DNA from 4 places in the Pedobacter ginsengiterrae genome. Region 1 is predicted to be linked to each of the others. Evidence: riboswitches for the same ligand, from Rfam matches in the RefSeq annotation. Region 1 holds a riboswitch; each other region holds the start of a gene.
What was found. A riboswitch is a leader RNA that binds a small molecule or an ion and turns the genes downstream of it on or off. The one in region 1 is predicted to bind S-adenosylmethionine.
Positions count from the first base shown of each region.

Region 1 (3,207 bases):
TCGAACGACTTCTTTACCTTTACTTTTTATGGTATCGGCATATTCAACCAATCGTTCGGTAGCATCATCTCTGCGGTTAAGCAAAACGTCTTCCACACGCTCTAAAAGCTCAGGTGGAATTTCCTGATAAACCTCTAACATACCAGCGTTTACAATGCCCATATCTAAACCCGCCTGAATGGCATGATACAAAAAGGCAGAATGCATCGCTTCGCGAACGGTATTATTTCCTCTGAAAGAGAATGAAATATTCGAAACTCCACCACTCACTTTTGCATGTGGCAGATTTTCTTTGATCCACCTTGTGGCATTTATAAAGTCAACAGCGTAGTTATTATGCTCCTCCAATCCCGTTGCAACGGTTAAAATATTCGGGTCGAAAATGATATCCTCAGGAGGAAAACCAATTTCACTGACCAAAATATCATAACTTCTTTTACAAATCTCTTTTCTACGTTCGTAATTATCGGCTTGTCCTTGTTCATCGAAAGCCATTACCACTACCGCAGCACCGTATTGCATAATTTTACGAGCGCTCTCTCTAAATTTATCTTCGCCTTCTTTAAGTGAAATCGAGTTTACAATTCCTTTTCCCTGCAAGCACTTCAAACCATTTTCAATAACCGACCATTTAGAAGAATCGACCATGATTGGCAATTTGGCAATATCAGGTTCTGAAGCAATGAGGTTTAAGAATTTGGTCATGGCTGCTTCTGAATCGAGCATACCTTCATCCATATTCACATCAATTACCTGTGCGCCACCTTCTACCTGTTGCAAGGCAACGGCAAGAGCAGCTTCGTAATCTCCGCCTAAAATCAATTTAGAAAACTTTGGAGAACCTGTGATGTTCGTTCTCTCCCCAACGTTTACAAAAATACTGTCTGGTTTAATAGTTACTGGTTCCAAGCCGCTTAAACGCATAAAAGGCTCAATTACTGGTAATTTTCGTGGAGCTGCCTTTCTTGCATTATTCGCAATACAACCAATATGTTCTGGCGTTGTGCCACAACAACCACCCACAATATTTACAAAACCTGATGCAATAAAATCATCAACCAAGTGTGCGGTTTCATGCGGTTGCTCATCATAAGCACCAAACTCATTTGGCAAGCCTGCATTGGGATAAGCAGAAACATAACAACCTGCTTTATTTGCCAATTCTTCAATGTGAGGCCGCATTTCTTTTGCCCCTAAAGCACAGTTAAAACCGATACTTAAGGGTTTTGCATGCATCACAGAATTTAAGAAAGCTTCTGCAGTTTGTCCAGATAAAGTTCTGCCCGAAGCGTCGGTAATGGTACCAGAAATCATAATTTCCAGTTTCCGCCCAATTACTTCTTCGTATTTTTTGATGGCTACAATAGCCACTTTAGCATTTAAAGTATCAAAAATGGTTTCAATTAAGAGTACATCTGCACCACCATCTACCAAGCCACGTACCTGCTCGTAATAAGCTTCCTCTAATTCATCAAAATAAACGGCTCTGTAACCAGGGTCGTTTACGTTAGGCGACATAGAAAGGGTACGATTAGTTGGGCCAATAGCGCCAGCAACGAAACATTTCCGATCAGGATTCTTTGCCATAAACTCATCAACCGCTTCCTTGGCAACTCTCGAACCTTCGAAACTCATCTCGTAAGACAAATCTTCCATCTGGTAATCGGCCATGGAAATACGTTGTGTACTGAAGGTATTGGTTTCTATAATATCAGCGCCCGATGTTAGATATTCGAGGTGTATGGCTTTGATAATATCAGGGCGTGTAATGTTTAGCAAATCGTTATTGCCTTTAACATCACAAGGATGATTTTTAAATCTCTCCCCTCTAAAATCTTCTTCCGTTAAAGTATAACGCTGAATCATGGTACCCATCGCACCATCGATTACCAAAATACGTTTTTCTAATTCTTCTCTAATGCTCATTTGTTGTTTCTAGTAGCAAGTTGTTAGTGTCGAGTAGCAAGATTTCTTGACATCGATCTAACTGCAGATAACGAGCAAAAAATATTAGACGAACATGTCTTTATATTTGATACTTTATACCTGATACTTAAAAAGCTTATCTTAAAAGTTGGCGTGTAAACTACCACTAAAACTTATCTGCTCTCGCCACTGCTGAGATTAGAATGTAGCACCTTGTTGGCACAGGTTGCTAAGACTTCGTTGGGTCTAATCCCTCCGTCTTTCTTAATAAGCATACAAAAATGCAACAAAGCAACATCAATTCCAAAAATTATCGCTTTGCTACCAAATAAAATTACAAAGGCCACGCAAAACTGCATGGCCTTAAGAATATTGTTCTGTTTACAGATTACTTTCTGCTTCCGAAAATACGAAGTAAGAAAAGGAAGATGTTTAAGAAATCCAAGTATAAAGATAATGCTGCAACAATGGCCATTTTCTTAGATTCTACTTGTAAAACCTGCTCGCCACTTGCTTCTATTCCTTCGCCAATACGTTTAATTTTTTGAACGTCGTAAGCGGTTAAAGCTGTAAAAATAGCGATACCGATGAAAGCCATAAATAAACTGAATTGCTCACTTTGAATAAACATATTAACAACACTCGCAATAACTAAACCGATCACGCCAACCATTAAAATTGGTCCGAATTTACTTAAATCGATGTTTGTGGTGTAACCCATTACAGCCATAATACCAAATATACCAGCAGCACCTGCAAAACAGCTTACTACCGAACCTGAAGTGTATGCAAGAAGGATAAAGCTTAAACTGATACCTGTTAGTACCGAATACAAAACAAAAACTCCAACTAATGCTGGGTATGAAAGTTTACTTAAACCAAAACCCATTAGCAGAACCAAACCAAGTGGTGCAAACATAGCAATATAGCCAAAAATTGACATACCAGCTTTTCCTGTTTCTGGATTGATATTAATTAAGTATTGCATAAATTGTTCGTTTGTACCGAAAAGATATGCAGCAACTGTTGATAAGCTTAATGCCACAAACATCCATAAGAAAACATTTGCGAAGAATTTCTTAGAAACAGAACCTTCTTGTACAAAAACGCTGTTTTCCTGATATTGATAATTTTGTTGTTCCATTTTTTATTTTGTGTATTTAATGATTTTAAAAATAACAATTTAGTTCAATCTTTTTGTCAGTAATTCTTCAACTTTCTTAAAGAACTGTAACGGTTTTAGTGTACGCCAGGGAAGATTATCAAAAGCACCACCAAAAT
Region 1 covers NZ_BAABAK010000020.1:335,134-338,340, reverse strand. The annotation lists gene metH (methionine synthase) at 1-1,926, opposite strand, end outside; SAM riboswitch class I at 2,097-2,200, opposite strand; gene ABD692_RS20165 (Bax inhibitor-1/YccA family protein) at 2,315-3,070, opposite strand; gene ABD692_RS20160 (hypothetical protein) at 3,110-3,207, opposite strand, start outside.

Region 2 (3,207 bases), on a different contig from region 1:
GATACAAATGAATTTAAAGCCGGAAGAGACTCGGCAACAGCTTGCTTATCAGCCTTGCCCGCAATTACCTGGTCATATTCAATTCCAAAACGATTTCGGAAATTTGTTAATGCTTTTTTAGCATATTCTGCATCGGTTTGACGCTCATAATGAAGAGCGATTACTTCTACGCCTCGTTTTTTATTTTCTTTATACCAAGGTGCTATAAAACCAGCTTCATCAATACAATTTGGGCACCAACTGCCAGTAATCGTTAATACAACTACTTTGTTTTTATACTTATCATCCTTCAACGAAATTTTCTTCCCGTTTACATCAGGTAAAGAAAAATCTAGAGTTTTATAACCTTCTTTCAGATAGGTTAATTTGTATGCATCTGGAAGCGCAGCATCTTTATTTTTAACTCCCGTAAATGGCTGACTTCCTCTTGCGCTTAAAATTTCACCAGTTAGAGTTCCATCCGATTCAAATTTTCCTTTGTAATAAGAAGGGGAAGAGCCGATAAATGCTGAAAGTTGAAATTCATTTCCCTGAACAGTTCCTTCCAAATAACGTGAATCGCCCGTTACACGTAGGAAAGTTCCAGTAATTTTATTGCCAGTTTGCTTAAACAAACCAACAGTCTTCTCTTCTTTCCCATCGGGAGATTTAAAAATCACATCGTAACTGCCAGAATAATTACCCGCTGCAGCCTTACCATTTGGCTCAAAACGGTAATCTTTTTTCTCAGCAGAAATTTGTGTGGCTTTGCCCGTACCATTTTGTTTTCTTAAACTGCCGTTAAGGGTATTGCCATTAATGCCAAGTGCAAGTTCGTTATCAAACTGATCAATTTTTACAAAAATAGAATCTGCCGTCTGCTTAATCACTCCACCTTCAAAGCTTTCTTCTGCATTTCTGAAATACAGTTTTTTCAGGCCGTCTTTATCTTTTATCTCAAAATTAAATGGAATGTCAAGGTCGGGTTTAATTTTAAATACACCCCTCCAGTTTCCATTCGGCGAAAATGCGGCAGATTTTTGGTTATAATTTTTATGTGCTTGTGCATCTGCATGAACAATAGATTCGGCCTTTTGCCCTTGGGCAAAGCTAATCGATGGAATTGCAAAAGCAATTGCAAAGGGAATATATAGGGATTTATTATACATTGGGATATTTTTATCTACTAATTTAGTCGACAAATATAAGGAGCTATTTCCCAAAGAAAAAATATTTATAAAAAAATCTATAAAAACTATAGAGTATATGTGATTAATTATATCTTTGCGCCAGTTATTTTAAAATACTTATCAAGAAAGGTGGAGGGAATGGCCCTACGAAACCTTAGCAACCATCCTTATTATGAGGAAATGGTGCTAATTCCATCTGGCAGGAATGTCGGGTAGTTAAGTCAGTTGCGATAAACCCACACAATAAGTGGAGCACTTCTGATTTACGGGGTGCTTTTTTTTTGCCCGCTATTCTGATAAGTAGTATTAATTAAAATCCATTCAAATGAAAAAGACAGACGAGCGCAAATTCAAAAAAAACATTTCAATTAAACATATCGGGTTCTTCCGAATGTGTAAGCCCTGTTAAAGCTTCTTAGTTTTAACAGGCGCTCTTAATAGCCCTCAATATTTTTAATCAAAAAAATACAGTTTAAAACTGTGCTGGGCTTGCTATGCCTAATTATTACGAACATTAACTCATCATTAATAAAAAAATATGTTTAAAAATTTAAAACTACCGCTGGTTGTATTTTTGCTTTTCATAGGGCAAAAACTTACAGCGCAAAATATAGTTGTAACTGGAACGGTTAAAGAAACATCTGGAGAAAGCATTCCTGGAGCTTCAGTTTTACTGAAAGAAACCAAACAAGTTGTTGCAACTGATGCTAAAGGTGCATTCTCGATTAATGCTCCAGATAAAAGTACATTGGTTATTTCTTACATAGGCTTTAAAACGCAGGAAATTCAAATCAATAAAAATTCGGGCGCTATAGTTGTTACACTTCAATCGAGCGAAAATGCCTTAAACGAGGTTGTTGTAACCGCCTTGGGTATTTCCAGACAAAAAAAATCTTTAGGATATGCCGTTCAGGAGTTAAAAGGGCAGGATTTAGCAGAGGCAAAAGAATCTAATTTAGTTAATGCTCTTGCAGGTAAAATTGCTGGTGTTCGGGTTACCAATAGCCAGGGCGATATGGGTTCGTCGAGAGTGGTGATTCGTGGAGAAACTTCGATTTCAGGTAATAATCAACCACTTTTCGTAGTCGATGGAATTCCAGTAGATAATTCTCAATTAAATTCTGGTGGAGCCAGAGATTATGCAAATACAATTTCTGATATTAATGCAGATAACATTGAATCGATAAGTGTATTAAAAGGCCCAAATGCTGCCGCTTTGTATGGTTCGAGAGCAGCAGCTGGTGTAATCATTATTAAAACAAAAACGGGTAAAAACAAAAAAGGATTAGGGATTACCCTTAATTCGAACATTGTTGCAGAAAGTTTGCTAACACTTCCAGTTTACCAAAATGCTTTCGGACAAGGCTCTGAAGGTAAATTTAGTTACGTTGATGGTAAAGGAGGAGGCATTAATGATGGTGTTGATGAAAGTTGGGGACCAAAATTAGATGGTAGATTAATTCCTCAGTTTTTCTCTAAAGGTGTAGCAGTCCCTTTTGTTGCAAACCCAAATAATGTTCGCGATTTTTTTGAAACGGGATATTCTTTAAGTAATGGCATTGCAATAGCTGATGCATCTGAAAAATTCGATTACCGCTTATCATACAATAATTTACAACAAGGTGGTATTGTTCCAAACTCTGGTCAGGATAAAAATACTTTCTCCCTAAACACAACTTTAAGGGTAACGCCAAAACTAAGTGTTACAGCTAACGCAAATTATAGCAAACTAAACTCCGATAACTTGCCTGGAACTGGTGGTTCAAGATCGACCAGTACGATGTTGCAGTTTACCTGGTTTGGTCGTCAGGTCGATATTAATCAATTAAAAAATTACCTTGATGAAAACGGAAATACCTTTAACTGGAATAATAGCTATTATAGCAATCCATATTGGGTAGCCTACGAAAATACGGTTTCTCAGCAGCGTGGACGTATTATTGGTAGTTTAGGTTTAAACTATAAAATAATTGATGGCTTGGAATTTAACTTCAGCTCGGGAACAGATTATTATAACGATCGCCGTAAAATAAAAATT
Region 2 covers NZ_BAABAK010000001.1:361,519-364,725, reverse strand. The annotation lists gene ABD692_RS01445 (peroxiredoxin family protein) at 1-1,148, opposite strand, end outside; SAM riboswitch class I at 1,284-1,392, shown strand; gene ABD692_RS01440 (SusC/RagA family TonB-linked outer membrane protein) at 1,708-3,207, shown strand, end outside.
Region 2: it holds a riboswitch for S-adenosylmethionine, as region 1 does, so the genes downstream of both, ABD692_RS01440 (SusC/RagA family TonB-linked outer membrane protein) here and metH (methionine synthase) in region 1, are expected to answer to the same signal.

Region 3 (3,207 bases), on a different contig from region 1:
TCGCTATGACGAACGCTTAATAACAGGTGGTAAACTAACCCTTTGTTTATAAACCCGATTGCAGCGGCAGCCCCCGATTTTTTATCGGGGCTACAGCGAAAAGCGGGACTGTATATTCCGAAGAATTACAATCCCGCTCATTTTCAAATTTTATTTCGGATTACAAGCGGTGACTAACTTAGCCGAATAGTTTGGGTTTAATGGCTCGTTTGTTTGCGCTAAACGCTGAGAACCAGTATTTGCAGGACAAGCGATGTCGCCAGCAGCATCATAAACGATTCTATTTCCTGCAGCGATTAACTCTTTTGGTACATAAACCTGAACTTTTGTTATGGAGTAACCTGAAGGATAATAACGTACATAATACCCATCAGGATGTTTGGTCCAGATGCCGCTTGGCACATCAGCACGAGGTGGAGCCATACCAGCGATTATTGCATACTTTTCCATGTCGGCATAAGTATAATTACCTGAAGAAACCAGTTGGCGAATGTTATTTTCGGCTTCAAAAACTGCTTTTATACCAGATGGCAATTGGTCTTTAGCTTTCTCCATCACATCGAAAGGTAGAACGCCTAATGCGCCTCCTTCTAATTGAGTAAGCTGTTTTGGAGTTAAGAGTTTTATGGCAGTTAACTTGACCTGACCAGCATAATCGGCAAATTTTGTACGGGCAATAATTGTCCACAGCAAAACCTGAATATCGTGTTGATCTACATCCTGGTGTTTTTCTGCACTTTTTAATATAGAAACTACAATTTCCTCTTTCGGGCCTAAAACTGGTGCAAACATATAACCATCGCCTTTTGATGGCGCAAATGTGCCTGCTTTTAAACAATAACTTTTATTGGTCATTTCATAAAGTCCTTCGCAAAGCACAAAACCGCCATCTGGATTTTTAGGCAATAAGTATAAAGGCTGGGCTTTTAGCGTGGCTTTAAAGTCGGGCATCATTTCGCCTTCGCGATTTACATCTTCGAAAGCTGTTGTTATTGCTGCAGGTTGTTTTAAAAATTTATCTACTCCTAAAGCTTTGGCGCCTTGTGCAGTTCCAACTTTTAATAATTTATCTTTTAATCCGCCGAATTGAGCATTGGCATGATTGATACTTGCAATGGCTAATAACACTGCGAAGCAAAGGTTTTTTGCGTTTTTCATTAATGATTAGATTTTAATAGGTAAGACAAACTTAGAGTTTTAAGCGTAAATTTTATATTAAATATTGCGTTTTATCATTTCAATATAAAATTAGGTAGTTCATTTTCAATATATTATTTAATTTTCAGAATTTTATTTTGTGAATTAAAATTAAATTCTCACCTTTGAAATATTATTTGGCAAACAGCTAAATAGAAGTCAATCTTAATCGGGTTGATTTATAAAGAAGTGGCGAGAGACTGGCTCCGTGACCCACTGGCAACCCTCAGAAAGAGAAGGTGCCAATTCCTGACCGAATAACATGGTGTTATTTGGAGATATAAATTAGAACTGATGAAAACATTAAATCTTCTATCGCAAAGCGAGCCCAGTGTAAACCTTAAAAAGGTAGAAAACATTTCTATTTCTTTTATCTGTTGTGATATGCAGGCGATTACTTGTATGTGCTGTTGCATACAGTAATTTAAAAAACTTCCTTTTTTGTTTCTATTTCAAACTGGAAGGTCCCGATAAATCGGGATACGCCTAACGCCTACCAGAATTTTCATGATTTTAAGATTCATGATTTCGGGTAAACTTATCAAACAATCACACATTTAATTATTAGAAATTATGTCAACATCATATAAATTTGAAACCTTACAAATTCACGCAGGTCAGGAAATAGACCCAACAACTGGTTCAAGAGCTGTTCCTATATATCAAACCACTTCTTACGGCTTCAAAAATGCAGAACATGGAGCAAACCTATTTGCGTTAAAAGAATTCGGAAACATTTACACCAGGATTATGAATCCAACGAACGATGTTTTTGAAAAACGTATCGCAGCTTTAGAAGGTGGTGTTGCAGCTTTAGCAGTAGCATCGGGACAAGCGGCACAGTTTATTGCACTAAATAACATTTTAGAAGTGGGCGATAGTATCGTTTCTTCATCACACATTTATGGCGGAACTTATAACCAGTTTAAAGTTTCTTTTAAACGTTTAGGCATTCATGTAGATTTTGCTAACCCAGATGTTCCCGAAGAATTTGAGGCGAAAATTACAGAGAAAACAAAAGCTATTTATTTGGAAACTATAGGCAACCCTGCATTTAGTATTCCTGATTTTGAGAAAATAGCCGCAATTGCAAAGAAATATGATATTCCTTTAGTAGTTGATAATACTTTTGGTGCGGCTGGATATTTATTTAAACCATTAGAACACGGTGCAAATGTTGTTGTAGAATCGGCAACTAAATGGATTGGCGGACATGGAACCAGCATTGGCGGCGTTATTGTTGATGGCGGAAACTACAACTGGGGTAACGGAAAATTTAAACAATTTAGTGAACCATCTGAAGGTTATCATGGTTTGGTTTTCAGCGATGTTTTTGGCGTTAATGGTCCTTTTGGTAATATTCAATTTATTATTCGTGCCCGTGTAGAGGGTTTAAGAGATTTAGGCCCAGCCCTTTCTCCATTTAATTCTTTCCTTTTGCTACAAGGTTTAGAAACATTATCACTTCGTGTGCAACGCCATGTTGATAACGCTTTGGAATTAGCAACCTGGCTAGAAAATCACCCAGCAGTTAAAGAAGTTTCGTACCCAGGATTAGCAAGCAGCAAATACAATAGTTTAGCTAAAAAATATTTAAGCAATGGATTTGGTGCGGTTTTATCTTTTGAGTTAGACGGCAGTAAGGAAAGCGCAACTCAATTAATTGATAATTTAAAACTGATTTCTCATTTAGCTAATGTGGGTGATGCCAAAACACTGATCATTCAGCCTTCGGCAACTACACATCAACAATTAAGCGAAAGCGAACAACTGGCTGCTGGAGTTAAGCCAAATTCACTTCGTGTTTCGGTAGGAATTGAGCACATCGATGATATTAAAGCCGATTTCGAACACGCATTTTCGGCAATCAGTTCGCAATTAAACGTAAAAAGTTTACAGGCCTAATCACTTTCGTTACCAAATCAGAATATCTTTTAAGAATGAGCACATTATCAACATATAATTACAACAAACAATTCAAATTAGAAAGCGGCAAGAAACTTCGCAACC
Region 3 covers NZ_BAABAK010000005.1:79,978-83,184, forward strand. The annotation lists gene ABD692_RS06905 (hypothetical protein) at 151-1,158, opposite strand; SAM riboswitch class I at 1,374-1,484, shown strand; gene ABD692_RS06910 (O-acetylhomoserine aminocarboxypropyltransferase/cysteine synthase family protein) at 1,771-3,102, shown strand; gene ABD692_RS06915 (homoserine O-acetyltransferase family protein) at 3,138-3,207, shown strand, end outside.
Region 3: it holds a riboswitch for S-adenosylmethionine, as region 1 does, so the genes downstream of both, ABD692_RS06910 (O-acetylhomoserine aminocarboxypropyltransferase/cysteine synthase family protein) here and metH (methionine synthase) in region 1, are expected to answer to the same signal.

Region 4 (3,207 bases), on a different contig from region 1:
GCCATAACATTAATTTTATTTGTTGAACGTTGATCTTAATTGGGGCCATTTCAAACGACCAATGGCCCCTCCCAAAAGAATTTTGGGCTTAAAAGATTGATTATTTTGCTTTGGGGTTATCCAGAAGAGAGGCCAGTTTCTCTTTTAACGCCTCACCTCGCAAACCTCTTGCAATGATTTTTCCATCCGGGTCAATAAGGAAATTAGCAGGAATAGAGCGGATGCCATATTGTTTGGCAACTGAATTGTCCCAGAATTTCAGATCGGAAACGTGAGTCCAGGTTAACTTATCATCAGCAATTGCCTTTAGCCACGCATCTTTCTTACCGGGCTGGTCTAAGGAAACGCCTAGTATGGTAAACCCTTTGTCCTTAAACTGATTGTAGGCCGCAACTACATTCGGGTTTTCCTGTCTGCATGGGCCGCACCATGATGCCCAAAAATCTACAAGTACATATTTACCCTTAAAATCGGAAAGTTTTACGGGTTTATCATTAACATCATTCTGTGTAAAATCTGGTGCCTGAAGACCTATTCTGGTTTTTTTCACCGCAGCAAAATATACGGAGATGTCTTTACCCGTCTTAGTGGTTTTAATATTGTCACTTAAATCTGCATAAACTTTCTCGGCTTCAGGCTGAGCTGTCTCACTGGTTGCGATTTGCGATATGGCCGTTAAACTAATGTGTGAAGAAGGATTTTTACGTGCGAAATCAAGGTAAATTGGCTCAAGACCTTTGCTCGATTCCTCATACCGTTTGTAGATGGCCTCCGTAAAGGCTTTATCTTTTCTTTGTTCAGGGGATAGTTTACCAAATTCAGCGTTTATTGAAGCCAGCTTATCCTGAACAGGTTTCGTCAATGCTTTTAGTTTGTCATTATCGGCGTTGACCTGCGAACCGGAAATCGTAGCATTTTTCAAGGAATCAGCAGCAGCGAGTTTGATGTTTCCAGGTTCCAGATAAATGGAAAGTAAGTCCCGTTTACCATTTTTTTCTGCGGATTTTTGATAAACTGAGGCCCGAAGCGGATCTGATAAATCACCCTTAAATAAAAAAGAGCCGTTTTTAAGTTCTGTTGAGTCTAAAATTGATCTGCCATCTTTAGCATAACTCAGGTAAATTTTTTCATTACCTTTTGCATTCTTTAAATTTCCGCTGAGGAAAAACGGTTTCTGCGCCAATGCGGCAAGCGGAAGTGCGGCCATGGCAATAAGTAGTATTCTTTTCATATTAACTTGTTTAGATATTCATTACTGCTTTAATAATCCAGGTACGGCATATTAATGTTCATTTTGAGCATAGACCTCACCAATGAGCGTTAGTATTGCTCTAAAGCCAACGGTTTTACCTTCTATCTTAAAAATTATACCTTATAGGATTAACTTTCTCTTACTTATTCAGATTCCCGATGGAAGCCTTTCTTATCTTTCTCTTTTCGGAGAAGGATTTAGCACCTTATTTGGCAACAGGTTGCTAAGACATCATAGGGCCTTTTCCCTCAGTCTTTCTGGATAAGTCATTGAAATTACTATTTCGAATCAAAAGTGTTCCATTTCTATTTGGGTGCAAAATCTGTTTCACCATTTATAACCCATTAAATCTATAGATTTGGTAGTACAAATTAAAGCATTAAATCAATCAAAACCAATTTTTATTTTGATAAACAATATCACTAAATCATTTATCAGAATAATGTTTTAATAAATTAATAATAACTTCTAAAAATGACTGATTTTAAATTATTAATTAATGTTTTATTCCAAAACGAGGCAAAAAAAAATATATTATCATCGCATAATTTAAGCATATTTAGCTGTAAAATTTTACTACCAACCTTTTACGGCGCGGCCTTTGAAAGCCCTCTCTGCTGCTTTTTCTACCTCAACAGACTGGTAGGCTTTAACAAAACGCTTGATTTTATCCTCGTGCTTATTATCTTCTCTTGCGACAATTGCATTCACATAAGGAGACTTGCTATCTTCGATAAACAGCCCGTCCCTTGTAGATATCAAACCAATAGGTGCAGCAAATGTATTGTTGATGATGGCTATAGATACATTTGCATCGTCCAATGACCTCGGAAGTTGTGGCGCCTCAAGCTCCAATATTCTTAAGTTTTTGGGATTTTCGATTACATCATTCAAGGTTGGCAACAGCCCAACGCCGGGCTTCAGCTTGATAAGTCCCGCAGTCTGCAGGAGCAACAGCGACCGGCCACTATTGGTTGGATCATTGGGGATAATTACTGTGCTTTCATCTTTAAGTTCGTTAAGGCTTTTTATCTTTCTGGAATAACCTGCAATCGGATAAACAAAAGTATTCCCTACAATTGCAAATTTGTAACCGTGTTGTTTTGCCTGAACATCAAGATAAGGCTTATTCTGGAATGCATCGGCGTCAATATCTCCCTGATGAATTGCCTCGTGGGGCATTACATAATCATTAAACTGTAACAGTTCTACCTCGAGGTTGTACTTTTCCCTGGCTACCTTTTGGGCAACCTGTGCAATATTATATTCCGGACCAGACTCTACGCCGACTTTTATGTGGTTGGGATCATTTTTTTTCGCATTGCTGCCGCAGGCAGTAAGAAAGGTCACTGATAACAAGAGTACTGATTCTATGCTTTTTCAGAAAGTAGTATTCATTTTATGTTATGGGATTTTAAAAATTATTTTCTATGGTCAAAATATTTTGAAAGTCGATCTCCACCAAACTGGATGATAAAAACGATAACAACCAGCAGGACCAGCACGGTATTCATCACCAGCACATCATAGCCGATATAACCATACTGATAACCAATCTGTCCAAGGTCTCCTGCTCCGACTGCACCACCCATTGCGGAGTAACCAACAAGCGTGATTAAAGTTATTGATGCACTGTTGATGATTGCAGGCAAAGCCTCCGGTAAAAGTACCTTAATAATAATCTGCAAGGGTTTTGCGCCCATTGCTCTTGCAGCCTCAATGTTGAAAGCCTCCACCAAATCGTTCGGACAATCTTATTTGCACCAAACAAAATCTGCTCCTGTCGTACATCAAATGCTTTGTCCACTCAAGATGTTGTTTTCATGTCTGATTAGAGGCCTTATGCAGATGAATGTTAAAATCCAAGTGTACATTGTCATGACACTTACAATAACCTGACAAAACTTGTAAATTCATTTTATATTTCGAACTATTTGTCAGGCATAGTATTTAAA
Region 4 covers NZ_BAABAK010000009.1:281,822-285,028, reverse strand. The annotation lists gene ABD692_RS09090 (hypothetical protein) at 1-5, opposite strand, end outside; gene ABD692_RS09085 (redoxin domain-containing protein) at 101-1,231, opposite strand; SAM riboswitch class I at 1,421-1,520, opposite strand; gene metQ (methionine ABC transporter substrate-binding lipoprotein MetQ) at 1,829-2,602, opposite strand; gene ABD692_RS09075 (ABC transporter permease subunit) at 2,674-2,988, opposite strand.
Region 4: it holds a riboswitch for S-adenosylmethionine, as region 1 does, so the genes downstream of both, ABD692_RS09085 (redoxin domain-containing protein) here and metH (methionine synthase) in region 1, are expected to answer to the same signal.